DNA from 2 places in the Virgibacillus sp. W0181 genome. Region 2 is predicted to be linked to the other one. Evidence: a T-box and tRNA genes for the amino acid it is inferred to sense, from the RefSeq annotation. Region 2 holds a T-box; the other holds one or more tRNA genes.

Region 1 (7,351 bases), on a different contig from region 2:
AGTTTTTACTATTTTCTTCGCTTGGGTCTTCTCCTTTCGTGTCTTCATCTTGGCCTTTATTCTTCGCAGAGTTTTCTCCTTCATCTGACTTAGGGTCTTTAGTATCTTTTTCTTTATCTGCCCCTGGTTTTTCATCTTCTAAATCTTGCTGTTTATTAATATTCTCCGCGGCATTTTCGTTTTGAATGGAATCAGATTCTTCTGATTCCTTTGTACCTTTTCCTGTGTCCTTATTTCCATTTTTATCCGCATCTTTTCCTTCAGTAGATTCTTTCTTTTCAACAATTGCCGTAACGATAAACGTTCCATTCTTCTGCTCTACTTTTGCTTTTTCTAGTTTTTCTGCTATTTCATCAATTTGTACATTTATTATTCCATTAGTTGTTGCCTGATAGTTTCCTAGATGAGGCTCTTCCTCTGATAATTTTCCTTGCTGTTCTTCTTGTATGACTAATGTATCATCAATGGAGTCAATAATGGATAATGAATCTTCTTTTATCATATCTAAATCTATGTTTCCAATAGACCAGTTTACATGTAAGTATACTTCTGTTCCCTCGTCCACTTCATCCAAGATGATATCATTGGCTTCTGGGACATCTGCATCCTTCACCGTCACACCTGTAATAATCCTGTCGGTGTTACCTTGAGCAATCGCTTGCCCCGGCAATGCAAATCCGCTCGTAATCGTTTGAAAAAACAATAGAAAAATAAATAAAACACTTAATTTTTTGCTCATTGATTGTACTCCTTTTCTTTACGTATAGTTCAAATCCATAATGTGGAAGTAATGAATTTACCAATGAGCGAGTATAATAAAGGGGGATATACATAAAATATACAATTCTTAAAAAAACAAATAAAAAATGAAGTTGTTTAGGTATTTAGAACTAAATTAATGCATGGTAATTACATGCTTAGGCCACTTTTTAAAACTTCTGCATACTTAAAACAACCGACAATATAGGTTATTCAACAATAATGGGTTTTTTCCAACAACGTGTGACAAATTTTAGACATTTGATTCTGATTTATTTTTGCCCGAAATATTACTGCATCTCCTCCAATGTCATCAGAATCTATTACGACATACAGCATAATGACTCAATACATTTTCTTTACTACTAAATTGGTTTATAATTGGCTATAATGTACCGATAAAATAAGTAACATGACTATATGAAAATATTCATGTCCTTTTGATTAATTTAGAGATTGGAAGATATTATTTATAGAAAGGAGAATATGTATGAAAGCAATTCTAGTTGATGATGAGCAGCTAGCTCTCGATTTTCTCGAACTGCAGATTAAAAAGGTGAGCGAAATCGAAGTTGTCGGTAAATACGTTCATTTTGATCTAAAAAGACACAGAGACGTGCTGCCTCAAATAGATATTGTATTTTTAGATATTGATATGCCTGAAATAAACGGGCTTGAGCTGGCAGAAATGCTGCTTGAGGAAAACCCGTCGTTGATCATTGTTTTTGTCACGGCATACAACGACTTCGCGGTGCAGGCATTTGAATTAAATGCGCTAGATTACGTTCTAAAGCCTGTTCGCACAGAACGTTTGAAAAAGACATTGGAACGGGTCGGACAAATAGTGAGCAATACAAAATCCAAAAATGTTTCCACTAATACAACATTGCGAATTAATCTATTTAGAGAACTGACATTTCAGCTTGAACAAGATGAACATATACATATTAAATGGCGGACTGCTAAAGCACAGGAGTTGTTCCTTTATTTATTACAGCATGCTGAAAAAACAAATAATAAATTACAATTAATTGATGTGCTATGGCCGGAATTTGATACAGAAAAAGCATTCTCCCAATTATATACAGCCATTTACCATATTCGTAAAGCACTTGAACAATACGAAAATTATTTCTCTTTGAAAAATGTGCAGGATGGTTACCTATTATCCTTGCGAAATGTCGTAACAGATGTATCTGAATGGGAAGAAAAAATGAGTACTGCTCCTACGATTCGTATGGACAACATTGAAAAGTATGAAGCAGTTATGCAGTTGTATACCGGCTCTTATTTACAAGAATATAATTATTTATGGGCCGACTCTGAACGCTATCGATTGGAACAAATCTGGCTAAAAACTGCTTATAATATAGCTAATATTTATTATGATCATGGTGATTTAGAAAACGCAGAATCCTGGTATATACAAATTTGTACATTGAGACCTGAAGATGAGCATGCACACTTTTCCTTAATGGAATTATATGCTTCTATGGGATATGGGCTACTTGTTAAACATCAGTACAATCAATTAGAAAGAACAATGGAGGAATTTCATATTAAAATGAACCCAACCATACAACAATGGTACAATCAATGGAATCGGGATAAGGTTAAATAACTGAAAAACTTATTTTTTAGCAAATTCCAAATCTATCGTGAATTTTGTTAGCATATCCAATGGCGAATGAGAATAATATTCCTAAAATATAAAATCTTACTTCTGATGGAATCATCATACTATTCTTAAAACATCGATCTATATTGACAACCCCTCATAAATTATATATAGTATTAAATGTCGGTAACTTCAAACGATTCCGTAGCTCAGCTGGGAGAGCGCATGCTTGACAGGCATGAGGTCGTTGGTTCGAGCCCAATCGGAATCATACTACGAAACGCTTATGCACAAATGTGTATAAGCGTTTTTTTATGGTCAAAAAAAATACAGACTCAGAAAAAAACAAATTCAACTGAGGATGATGTAGACAACCTAACCACTGCAAAACATCCTTTTGGGCTATAAAGCGTCTTTGTTGCGTGAAAATCGTAATATAATCTCATTCAATCTATCTATGTCTGAAAACTCTTTAAAGGTATCTTTTTCTTTTGCAAGTGCTGTTTTCATCTTTTGACCGCATTCCTGGCTGCACACTGTAAAAAGACCGTCTTGCCCTGCTTTATTAGCCTTGTAATCAGCAGTTGTGACAATCATAGGAACATAGGTCTTCCATGAATATAAATAAACCAGAATGATTTATCCTTCCTTTTCAGTGAAATCGATCCCATCGGAAAATTTATCATTTATCGCATTTAATGGCTGATCCTCAGCGATCTTCTTCATGCATCATGCACATCTAAACATTAATAATGATCCTTTTGGTAATTGTAGTTACAAACCTTTTATACTATTTGATTTTTATTTGTTTTAACGTTTTTTATAACTTTAATGTAACCAAGTTCGCCATATTTTGGTAATTAATTCTTCCATAATTGTTTTCCAATGATTTTTATTCTAGTTATTTATAATACCCATGATATTCGTCCATACAAAAAACAGCACGCTACATACGTTATAAGTGTAATGATTAAAAACAAAAGGAGTGTATATATCTATGGGTTGTGGAAAAAGATTTGACAAAGATGACCACGTTGGAGGAACTTTCACTGATGATTGTGTATGTGACGTTGTCCGTGCGATAGCCGACGCTCAAGAAGATGTCGTCGATATGGCGTGTGATGTAAGTTGTTCAAAATCCATCAGTAATTTATTGGAGCCGGTATCTCGTAATAATTTAGATACTGTGCCATTCATCCTTTACGGAAAGGATCTCCAGCCTTTCAAAGGGTTTGGAGCCGACATTCAAATCAAAAATGGTAAACCAATATTTGATTGCACAGAGAGCTTCATCTTCCGTGTGAAAGAAGTGAGTGATGACTGTTGTGCAGTGCTTGAACTTCTAACCTTTGATGCTGTGGAGCCTAGCAAACCAGGAGATCAAGATGGTGCAGAATGTAATGATGATCCGTGCGAACAGTTAGATTGGAAATACGTCAATGATTTGAACCGTACCGGCATTTGCATTACCGTAGACTTAAATTGCTTCTGTGCAATTACTTGTCTACCTGCAGTATCTGTACTTTAATTTGTACGCTAAAATAAAGAACAAAACAACAGTCTTTGGTGGAAAGCCGAAGCTGTTGTTTTAATATATTCAGATTATAGAGCAGTATTCTAAAAAGCTTTATAGAGGTTGTTCAAATTGCGGATTCGATATCTCAACCTCAGAAATAGCCCCTTACTAATACAAAAACCCAATCACATTCCAGTAAAGAAACATAAGATGAAATTGTAAGGTGCTAATTCAAAACTTTCAGAGAGGTGAAGTAATATGTCTTACGGAGGATATAGTGGAGGAAACAATTTTGCCTTAATTGTAGTGCTGTTTATCTTGTTGATTATCGTAGGTACTGCTTTTGTAGGGCATTAAAAAAATAATGTTTCTATCCAGTAAATAACTTAATTTACCTGCTTAATGGAACCTTCCCTGTCAAAATAGGGGAGGTTTTTTGTTTTGCAAGGAGCAACGAAACAATCGTTGTTACTCAATCAAAATAAAAAATAGTATGTTCCCTTGTTCAATGATACAATCAAAAGTGCATGTTTATTATCATGCATAATCGGGAATGAAATTGAATATATACTTGAGGTGTTATAAATTGGCTCTAAAAGGAAAAATGATTGAAAAGAACATTACAAGTTCCTATTTAAATGAAACGATCTCATTAAAAATTTATCAACCTGAATCGATAGATCCGCTTTATCAACATACAGTTTGTATCATGCAAGATGGAGATGATTATTTTCAAATTGGACGTATTTCTACTTTAAGTGATAAACTCCATACCAATGAAGACATATCTAACACAACATTTGTCGGTATTCATTATATAGATCGTTACGACAGAGTTAAAAAATATCATCCAAAAGGCGAGCAGTATGAATCATATCTCCGGTTTTTAACGCATGAGGTGCTCCCTTTATTGGAAGAATCGCTTCCTTTAAACCCTTTAGGGATAAGATGGGCACTTATGGGAGATTCCCTTGCTGCAACCATCGCACTCTTGACAGCTATCAAATATCCGAATCTATTTGAAATCATCATTTTGCAGTCTCCGCTCGTTGATAATCCTGTAAAAAATGAAGTGAGAAAGGCTGAGAATATTTCGGGGCTACATATTTATCATACAATTGGCCAAAGTGAAACAAGTGTACCTACTAGTGTTTTTGGAGAAATTGATTTTTTAACACCAAATCGTGAACTTCATGATTTATTAAAGGAACAAAATAATAATTATACGTATCAGGAATTTGAGCATGCGAATCATACATGGAAACATTGGCAAAAAGATTTACCACATGCGCTTAAAGAAATGCTTGCTTGAATGACGTTTCGTATAATAAATTGGAAGAGGTTTGACAGTTCCTGAATAAGTTCATCGCTAGCAGGTAAGTACAATCCTATTAAACCGCAATGTACGAAGTAATGGAATAGGGATTTTTTTATACTATCGGTTCTTTATATTAGTACAAGCATTTACATCATTAAGGGAGAACTGTTTTCGTGCTATTTTCCGATTAATCGATCTATTCCCTTTTATTTAAGCTTATTTTTGGTATACTAAAGAGTAACCCACTTCGCGCATCTCACTGATCTTGATATTTTTTCTATTACATAAAATTTATTCCAATATATAGGAGGTTAAAAATGATGAACTATGGAATCGCTATTTTCCCGTCCAAATCAATTCAAGATGAAGCTAATTCGTACAGGAAGCGTTATGATCCACAGTATGCCAATGTTCCACCACACATTACATTAAAGCCTTCATTTGAGGCAGATGAAAGTTTAATTAAAGAACTTGTTCCAGAATTGAAGAAAATTGCTAATGAAATGGAACCATTTAAAATTAATATTAATAAAGTAAGTACATTTGCTCCCGTTACAAACACCATATATTTAAAGGTCGAGCCAATTCAACAATTAATCGATTTGAACGCTAAAATGCATCAAGGAAAATTTCCGGAGAAGCAGGAATACTCCTTCGTTCCTCATATAACAATTGCCCAAAAGTTGTCCGAAGATGAATATTCGGATGTTTTTGGAACATTACAGATGATGGATATTCAATTTGAAGAAGAAATCGATCGTTTTCAACTATGTTATCAACTCGAAAATGGGACTTGGACAGTATATGAAACGTTCGTGTTCGGAAAGGAAATCGTGTGAATATAAAAGTTGTTGAAACACCAGGTGAAAAAGAAGACGCTTTATACGTTCGAACTACTGTTTTTGTCCATGAGCAACAGGTTCCTCCTGAGCTTGAAGTGGATGAGAACGAGCAATATAGTGTCCACTTTGTAGGTTACGAAAATAATGAACCGATTGCAGCTGCACGTCTTCGGTTTATTGGTGAATATGGAAAGTTAGAAAGGATCAGCGTTTTAAAGGAACATCGCGGAAAAGCTTATGGGAAGAAAATGATTCAAAAAATGGAAGAGGTCATTGCAGACCGTGGTTATAAAAAATCCAAGCTAAACTCACAAACCCATGCGGAAAACTTTTATAAGCACCTCGGCTATGAAACGGTTTCCGAAGCTTTTATAGATGCTGGTATCCCACATATTACGATGATTAAATCATTAGACAATAAAGCAGTCCACAATTAAGTTGTGTACTGCTTTATTTTTTTCACGAAATTCCATTTGGCTTTGATCGTTATTTCTCCTGCCAGTATGTGCTCGAAATCAGCAAAAATGTCTTATGTACCGCCTCTCATGAATGACACTTTCTTTTTCGGACAATATAAAGTGTGATGATTTTTTTAAGGAGAGATAACTTTTATGAATTATACTTCCATGTTTTTTGAAACCCTTTTTGGATTTGCCGCGCTGTTCTTACTTACGAAAGTACTTGGAAAAACACAAATATCACAATTAACACCTTTTGATTTTATTGCTGCTTTAGTATTGGGTGAACTTGTTGGTAATGCTTTATTTGATGAAAAAGCAGGGATTATGGCAATTGGTTTTGTTATTGTATTATGGGGTGGCTTATTGTTTATAGTGGAGATTATTACCCAAAAATTCAAAGGTTCCCGCAATTTACTGGAAGGCAAGCCGTCCTTTGTGATTCATAAAGGGAAATTAATATATGAAGAATTACGAAAAAATAAAATTGATATTGGTGAATTGCAACACATGCTCCGGATGAAAGATGTTTTTGCCATACAAGAAGTGGAGTATGCAATTATGGAGCCAAACGGCCAAGTTTCGGTACTAAAAAAATCAGATTTTCAAACCCCGACAAAACAGGATTTAAACATTCAACCAACTGTACCACAAGTAGCCATGACGTTAATAAGTGATGGAGAAATGATCAAAGATAATCTCGCTGAATCCGATTTAACCGAACAATGGTTGTTGAATGAAGTACGTGCGCAAGGTCTTCAATCTGTAAAAGAAGTATTTTATGCCGAGTGGAAGCAAGGTCAAAGACTTTTTGTACTTCCATATACAAAGATTAAAAAC
Region 2 (7,351 bases):
CAATTTAAAAAAAGACTCAATAAAAAAATGGGTAGACGTGTTGCATGATGCCAATTTTTATAACTTGACGTCTATACTACCCGTATTTGTATCTAAAAAAGGGAAGTTGTATGTTGAAATAGATCAAGAAATATTTTACCTAACACCATGGATAGAACATTCACAGCAAGCGACAATTCCACAAATATATAGTGTGCTTGGCAAAATCCACCATCATACAAAAAAGATAAACAAAATAGATCTTAACCTTGTCCTTCAACAATTTACCACTTATAAGTCCAATTGTGACGAAATGCACAATAATCTAATTCAACATATCGGTAACTTTGAAAAATCTCATTACATGTCGCCGGTTGAACTGCAAGTATGCACTCATTTTCACAAGATCGACCTTGCCAATAGCAGATTAAAGCAATTCATTGATAAATATATAGATGAAATAACCGAATCAGAAGAATGGTATATCAGTTTATGTCATGGGAATGTAAAGAGAAGTCATTTTATAACCAATGACCATACATATTTAATCAATTGGGAAGAAACTAGCAATGATACAGCAATCATCGATTTAATTGCTTTGTTTAACAATGAAAATTATTTTCATGATGCACCGGTTGAACAATTCAAGCAAGCATTCACCTATTACATGGAACAAAACAAATTATCAATGAGCGAATTATACTTGTTAACTATCCATTTGCTGCATCCTGCGAATTATTTGCTGCACATCGAAAATTATTTGAACGATAAAAGAAAAATTCCTACTGTTGAACAAGTTGAAGCGCTGGAAGTTGCGTATCGCAAGTTATTGTATGGGCTGGATTGGAGTTATTTTGTTGAAAATGAATATGAACAATTAGAATTGGATATTTAGATCCACTCCAAATAAAAGGCGATAAACAGTCCGACTAATAAACCTAGTAAAAATACATCAAACGTTGTTGGAAAGAATAGTGTGCGCAATAACTGAAATATTAATATCGGTAATGTACAACTTTCAATGACAAAAATACAGTGCCGCAACCATAGTGGCAATCGATACCGATAATGTCTTGCCACAACAATCACCTCGCTTTTTAGTTTTGCTTGTTTTTATTGTATGTAAGAACATGGTCTATCTGTGCGTCAATTAGCGTTATATTTGCATTTATTTAAAAAACTGGATAAAATATATTTAATTAAATCATGTGTGATGCAATGATAGGGAATAGTATAAATTAATTATCCAACAGAGAGGGAAACAATGGTGGGAGTTTCCTGGAAAAATTTTTAGAAGTCACCCTTGATGCAGCTTCTTTGAAGTAATAGTAGAAGAATGCCGGTTAAATAGCCGTTATTAGACAATAAGTGTGCAAATAATGTTTTTTAATTTGCAAATAAGGGTGGTAACACGGAAATCAGATCTTTTCGTCCTTTTGATAGGATGAAAAGATTTTTTAATGGACATTTTTAGAGGAGGAATACAGGTATGAATGAAAATAAAGCCTTTCTGCCGCCTAAATATCACCCGGAGACGGTTGAAAAAGGGCGTTATCAATTTTGGGTAAAAGGTAAGTTTTTTGAAGCAACTGGCGATAAAGAGAAAGAGCCTTTTACGATTGTTATCCCACCACCAAATGTAACTGGTCGATTGCACTTGGGACATGCGTGGGATACAACGATGCAGGATACAATAGCCCGAATGAAACGGATGCAAGGTTATGATGTTTTATGGCTTCCAGGAATGGATCATGCAGGTATCGCGACACAGGCGAAGGTAGAAGCAAAATTGAAAGAAAATAATCAAAATAAATATGATCTTGGAAGGGAAAAGTTTTTGGAAACGGCTTGGGAATGGAAAGAGGAATATGCCGACTTTATTCGTAGTCAGTGGGGAAAGTTGGGCCTTGGACTGGATTACTCCCGTGAAAGGTTTACACTAGATGATGGTTTATACAATGCCGTTCAGGACGTTTTTATTCAACTGTATGAAAAAGGATTAATTTACCGCGGAGAGTATATTATTAATTGGGATCCGCAAACACAAACAGCTCTTTCAGATATTGAAGTCATTTATGAAGAAGTGCAAGGAAAATTTTATCATATGCGCTATCCGATCAAAGATAGTGAAGAAACGATTGAAATAGCAACAACACGACCGGAAACGATGTTGGGGGATACAGCAGTAGCTGTTCACCCGGAAGATGAACGGTACAAGCATTTAATTGGAAAGAAAATCGTCTTGCCAATCGTCGGTAGGGAAATAGATATTGTTGCTGATGATTATGTAGATATGGACTTCGGTTCCGGAGCAGTTAAAATCACTCCCGCGCATGATCCGAATGATTTTGAAATCGGTAATCGTCACAACTTAAAGCGTGTACTTATCATGCATGAAGACGGAACGATGAACGAAAATGCGGGCCAATATGAAGGGTTGGATCGTTTTGTATGTCGCAACCAAATTGTGAAAGACTTACAGGATATGGGCATACTATTTAAAATAGAAGATCATGTCCATCAAGTTGGCCATTCAGAGCGGAGTGGAGCGGTCGTTGAACCCTATTTGTCAACACAATGGTTTGTCCATATGCAGCCGCTTGCTGACGCAGCAGTTGAACTGCAAAACGGTGAAGAAAAAGTAAATTTTGTTCCGGAACGTTTTGAAAGAACTTACTTACATTGGATGGAAAATATTCGTGATTGGTGTATATCCCGGCAATTATGGTGGGGACACCGGATTCCAGCATGGTATAATAAAGAAACACAAGAAATTTATGTCGGAAAAGAAGCGCCGGCAGACAGCGAAAATTGGCAACAGGATGAAGATGTACTTGATACGTGGTTTTCCTCTGCGCTTTGGCCATTTTCCACCATGGGCTGGCCAGATGAAGAAGCGGAAGACTTCAAAAGATATTTCCCTACGGATGTACTCGTAACAGGTTATGACATTATCTTCTTCTGGGTAGCACGGATGATCTTCCAATCAAAAGAATTTACCGAAAAACGGCCATTTAAGGATGTACTCATTCATGGACTAATCCGGGACTCGGAAGGAAGAAAAATGAGCAAGTCGCTCGGTAATGGTGTAGACCCGATGGATGTAATTGAGAAGTACGGTGCCGATTCCTTACGCTATTTCTTGTTAACAGGATCTACTCCGGGTCAGGATTTGCGTTTTTACTGGGAAAAAGTAGAGTCCACGTGGAATTTTGCTAATAAAGTTTGGAATGCTTCCCGCTTTTGTTTAATGAACTTGGAAGGATTTACACATAAGGATATTTATTTATCAGGAAACTTGAGCCTTGCCGATAAGTGGATATTAACAAGATTGAATGAAACGATTGAACAAGTAACAAAAAACACGAATAAATATGAGTTTGGCGAAGCAGGGCGATATTTATATAATTTTATTTGGGACGACTTTTGCGATTGGTATATTGAAATGGCAAAACTCCCATTATATGGAGAGAACGAAGCGGATAAGAAGACGACAAGGTCTGTTTTGGCACACGTATTGGATTTTACGATGCGTATGCTTCATCCGTACATGCCATTTATTACAGAAGAGATATGGCAACATCTTCCGCATGAAGGGAAATCAATTACGATTGCTGCATGGCCGGAACCAAATCCTGCATTTCATGACGAACAGGCTGCCAGGGAGATGAAACGATTGGTAGCGATCATTAAATCTGTTCGTAATATTCGCGCCGAAGTCGATACACCAATGTCCAAACAGATTACGTTGCTTATTCAAGCTGAGAATGACGATGTTGTAAAAGAATTGGAAAGCGAACGTGCGTATATAGAAAAATTTTGCAATCCCGATAAGTTAGCAATTGGAACAAACGTTACTGTTCCGGAAAAGGCGATGTCGGCAGTCGTGACTGGTGCTGAAGTTTTCCTTCCTTTAGAAGGGTTAATCGATTTCGACAAGGAAATTGAACGCTTGGAAAAAGAACTTGAAAAATGGTCAAAAGAAGTTGAACGTGTACAAAAGAAATTGGCCAATGAAGGGTTTGTAAAAAAGGCACCTGAAAAAGTTGTTGAAGAAGAAAAACTAAAAGAAAAAGATTACTTGGATAAACAGAAAAAAGTGCAGCTGCGATTAAACGAATTGAAAAGTGAATAAATGAAAAGCGGAAATCTAATAGGTTTCCGCTCTATTTTTTAAAAAGGTCAGAAAGCATAAAGTTTTGTGCGTAGCTGTCTAGCTTAGGCGTGATTTTATATGTGTCACGTATTTTCCTAACAAATTAATATCGCTAACAGCACTTAAAATTCTCGAACCAACAACATCTTCTATTTCATTGAAAAGCAGTTCCTCATTTTGTCCAATTAAAAAATCAATCCCGACAAGATCAAAGTCGAAATGGTCAACTATCCTCTGTATCATAATGCGGTCTTCCGTACGCAAATCATACCAAACTGCAGCACCGCCAAGCTTATAATTGGCTCGAAAATCACGATCGTTTATTCTTAAAACAGCGCCGATAATTTCCTTTCCCACAACAAAAACGCGTACATCCTGACCAAGTTTAACGTTACATGCTTGTACAATAACTTCTTTCGCCTGCATCGAATTAAGGCAGCTATACCATGTTTTGTCACCTGTAATGTAGTGTACTTGCTTCCCACCTCTACCTGTTGCATCCTTTACGACAAAGGGGTATGGCAGAGGTGGAGTTTGTTGGTTGTTTCCATTCGTTAGAAAAAACGTGTCCACCATGGGGATATTCAATTTCCTTGCTTCATGATACGTCCACGATTTATGATTCGTAAGAAGAGCAATGTCGCAGGAGTTGAAAACATGAACCTTAAGCTCCGATAGATACATTTGTATGAATGGTTCAATGGTTCTTACGACAGCAAACTCCGGCAGTTCGATAGGTTTGTTATTATACATCAATAGTCGATTTTGTTTAACAAAAGCAAATGTCAATTCTTCTCGTAGTATTAACGTTAGAGATATGTTTTGCAATTTTGCTTCATGTATAAACCAATCAATATATGACTTGTTTTCGAGTGCATCTTTCTCAGTATAAATAAGCCACCCGTTATAATCCATACTTCTTACCTTCCTTCAGTAGGTCCAAAATATGATGAATGATAAAATCAGCTACATTGATATTCGTACAGTCATACATATTACGGATATGTGCGTTGGAATTTACTTCACAAACAATCGGAACATTATCTTTACCAATTAACAAATCTATACCGGCAAAATCTGCATCTATTGCTTTTGTTGCATCTACTGCTAATTGCTTCTCCGCAGTAGTTGGTTGATACGCCTTCATTGTCCCCCCTGTAGTTACATTAGCTCTGAAGTCGTTGAGTGAGGTGCGTTTCATGGCTGCGACGACTTCATCGCCAACAACCTGAAGGCGTAAATCCGTTCCATAACTGGAATCAATAAATTCCTGAAACATGTAAGGTTTTCCTTGTAACGCCACTGCTTTTTCATACAAATCTAATTTATTATGTATTAAATATACTTGTTCCCCAAATGAACCGAATGCTTCTTTTACAATCATCGGAAATCCAAACGTTTTTATCGCAAAATCGATCATTTGCGGGTCAACTCGGTTAGTCGCGTAATACGTCTTTGGTGCAATAATGGTACTAGGAACAGGTAGCCCATTTTTGACAAGTGCTTGATAAGTTGCGATCTTATCATCACTTGTGGCGATTGTTTCCGACGAATTAAAGACCGGGATACCCATCAACTCCAATTGTTTGGCAAGGTATATGTCTTTGTCTGCAAATACGATATAGTCCGGAAAGGCATAGTTATCCTGTTGTAATATTTGTAACTCGTTATTCATCAAAAAGGAGTGTAACTGATTGTTTTTAAGTATGATTGTTTCACTATCTTTTCTCCATGCAGCTTCTTGAATCCATTCTGCAAAATCGCGGAATTTATCCCCTTGTAATTGCCCGTTGTAAATAATCCATCCTTGTAATGTCACTTTTTGTATTCCTTTCTACACAAGTGGGTATGATTAAAACATTCAGCCCGCAGCACGTACTGCTATATTTTCATTATTAAAAGAATGTAATAAGTTGTACTTGTCTATTTTATTGCTACGACATTTTTCATCCTGCTATACTAATTTTAATGGTTCTTGCTTCTTTTACAAAGAAAAGTGGTGTAATTATGTTTAAAGAATTTTCACAAGTTGAACGTTTTTTTACTTCCAGGCAATTGTTTGGTATAAAACCTGGTCTGGAACGCATGAATGATCTTTTACAGTTAGTCGGAAATCCCGAAAGAAAGATAAACGCTGTTCATGTTGCCGGCACAAATGGCAAAGGATCCACAATTCAGTTTATAAAGCATGCACTTCGAAAGAATGGATATAATGTTGGTGTTTTTACTTCGCCAAGTTTTACCGGCATTCGCGGCCATCTATTTATGAATGAGTCGGAGATAAGTTCAGATGAACTTTTAAGAACGATGAATGTCATCTATCCGGCCATTCAAAAATTGGATAATGAACAAAGACACCCTACTGAATTTGAAATACTTACCGTGGTCGCTTTTATATACTTTGAAAAATTTTCTGATATAGCAATCATCGAATCCGGTATGGGTGGTCGCTACGACACGACGAACTGTATTGATCCAATATTATCCGTCATCACAAATGTCGAATTAGACCACACAGCTTTTTTAGGCGATACAATTGAAGCAATCACACTTCATAAAGCAGGTATTATAAAAAGCAATCGTCCAGTAGTTGTTGGTTCTATTCATGCAATTGCGATGGAAGTGGTTTTAGATGAAGCCACAAGTAAAAGCGCGAAATTGTATAGGCCTGGTAGACAATTTACTTATAAGCTACTTGTACCGGATAATAATGGTCAAACCTTTCGTTGGCAAGGAGAAAAGAATTTTAATGTCCATATTCAGCTGGCCGGTGAACATCAAATCCATAACGCATCGATAGCACTAATGGCTTTAACAATATTGGAGAAGTCTGGTTATTCCATCATGTGGAATAAAGCTTTGGAAGGAATAAGTGAAACAATCATACCGGGCAGATTTGAAGTAATCCATAAAAAGCCAATGATTATCGTGGATGGTGCACATAATCCTGCAGGTGTTGATGCCTTTTTGCAAACTGTTTTGTCTCGTCCAAATGAAAAGAGGAAGCTAGTTTTTGCTGCGTATAAAGATAAAGACATACAAACGATGATATTTAAATTCAAAAAAGTTTTTCCGACGATTATCGGCACAACCTTTGATCATTCACGGGCTGCCGGTATATCTGAATTTACTGGGGAAGATATTATTGTACGGGCAGATTGGAAATCATTAATGGATGAAATATGTGAACATGATGATGGAACGATATATTATATT

What was found. A T-box is a leader RNA that pairs with one kind of tRNA and senses whether it is charged. The one in region 2 lies ahead of ACLIBG_RS04460 (valine--tRNA ligase), so its partner is inferred to be a tRNA-Val.
Region 1: it has a tRNA-Val gene. The T-box ahead of ACLIBG_RS04460 (valine--tRNA ligase) is inferred to sense a tRNA for this amino acid. The anticodon was not compared.

What each region holds. Positions count from the first base shown of each region.
Region 1 covers NZ_JBPYCR010000003.1:98,162-105,512, forward strand. The annotation lists gene ACLIBG_RS02635 (Cna B-type domain-containing protein) at 1-739, opposite strand, end outside; gene ACLIBG_RS02640 (response regulator) at 1,250-2,380, shown strand; tRNA gene ACLIBG_RS02645 (tRNA-Val) at 2,576-2,648, shown strand; gene ACLIBG_RS02650 (hypothetical protein) at 2,780-2,974, opposite strand; gene ACLIBG_RS02655 (CotY/CotZ family spore coat protein) at 3,375-3,905, shown strand; gene ACLIBG_RS02660 (YjcZ family sporulation protein) at 4,152-4,250, shown strand; gene ACLIBG_RS02665 (alpha/beta hydrolase) at 4,480-5,205, shown strand; gene ACLIBG_RS02670 (YjcG family protein) at 5,532-6,050, shown strand; gene ACLIBG_RS02675 (GNAT family N-acetyltransferase) at 6,047-6,490, shown strand; gene ACLIBG_RS02680 (DUF421 domain-containing protein) at 6,665-7,351, shown strand, end outside.
Region 2 covers NZ_JBPYCR010000006.1:120,305-127,655, reverse strand. The annotation lists gene ACLIBG_RS04470 (hypothetical protein) at 1-874, shown strand, start outside; gene ACLIBG_RS04465 (hypothetical protein) at 871-1,059, opposite strand; T-box leader at 1,189-1,418, shown strand; gene ACLIBG_RS04460 (valine--tRNA ligase) at 1,469-4,114, shown strand; gene ACLIBG_RS04455 (ATP-grasp domain-containing protein) at 4,193-5,050, opposite strand; gene ACLIBG_RS04450 (ATP-grasp domain-containing protein) at 5,040-5,954, opposite strand; gene ACLIBG_RS04445 (bifunctional folylpolyglutamate synthase/dihydrofolate synthase) at 6,143-7,351, shown strand, end outside.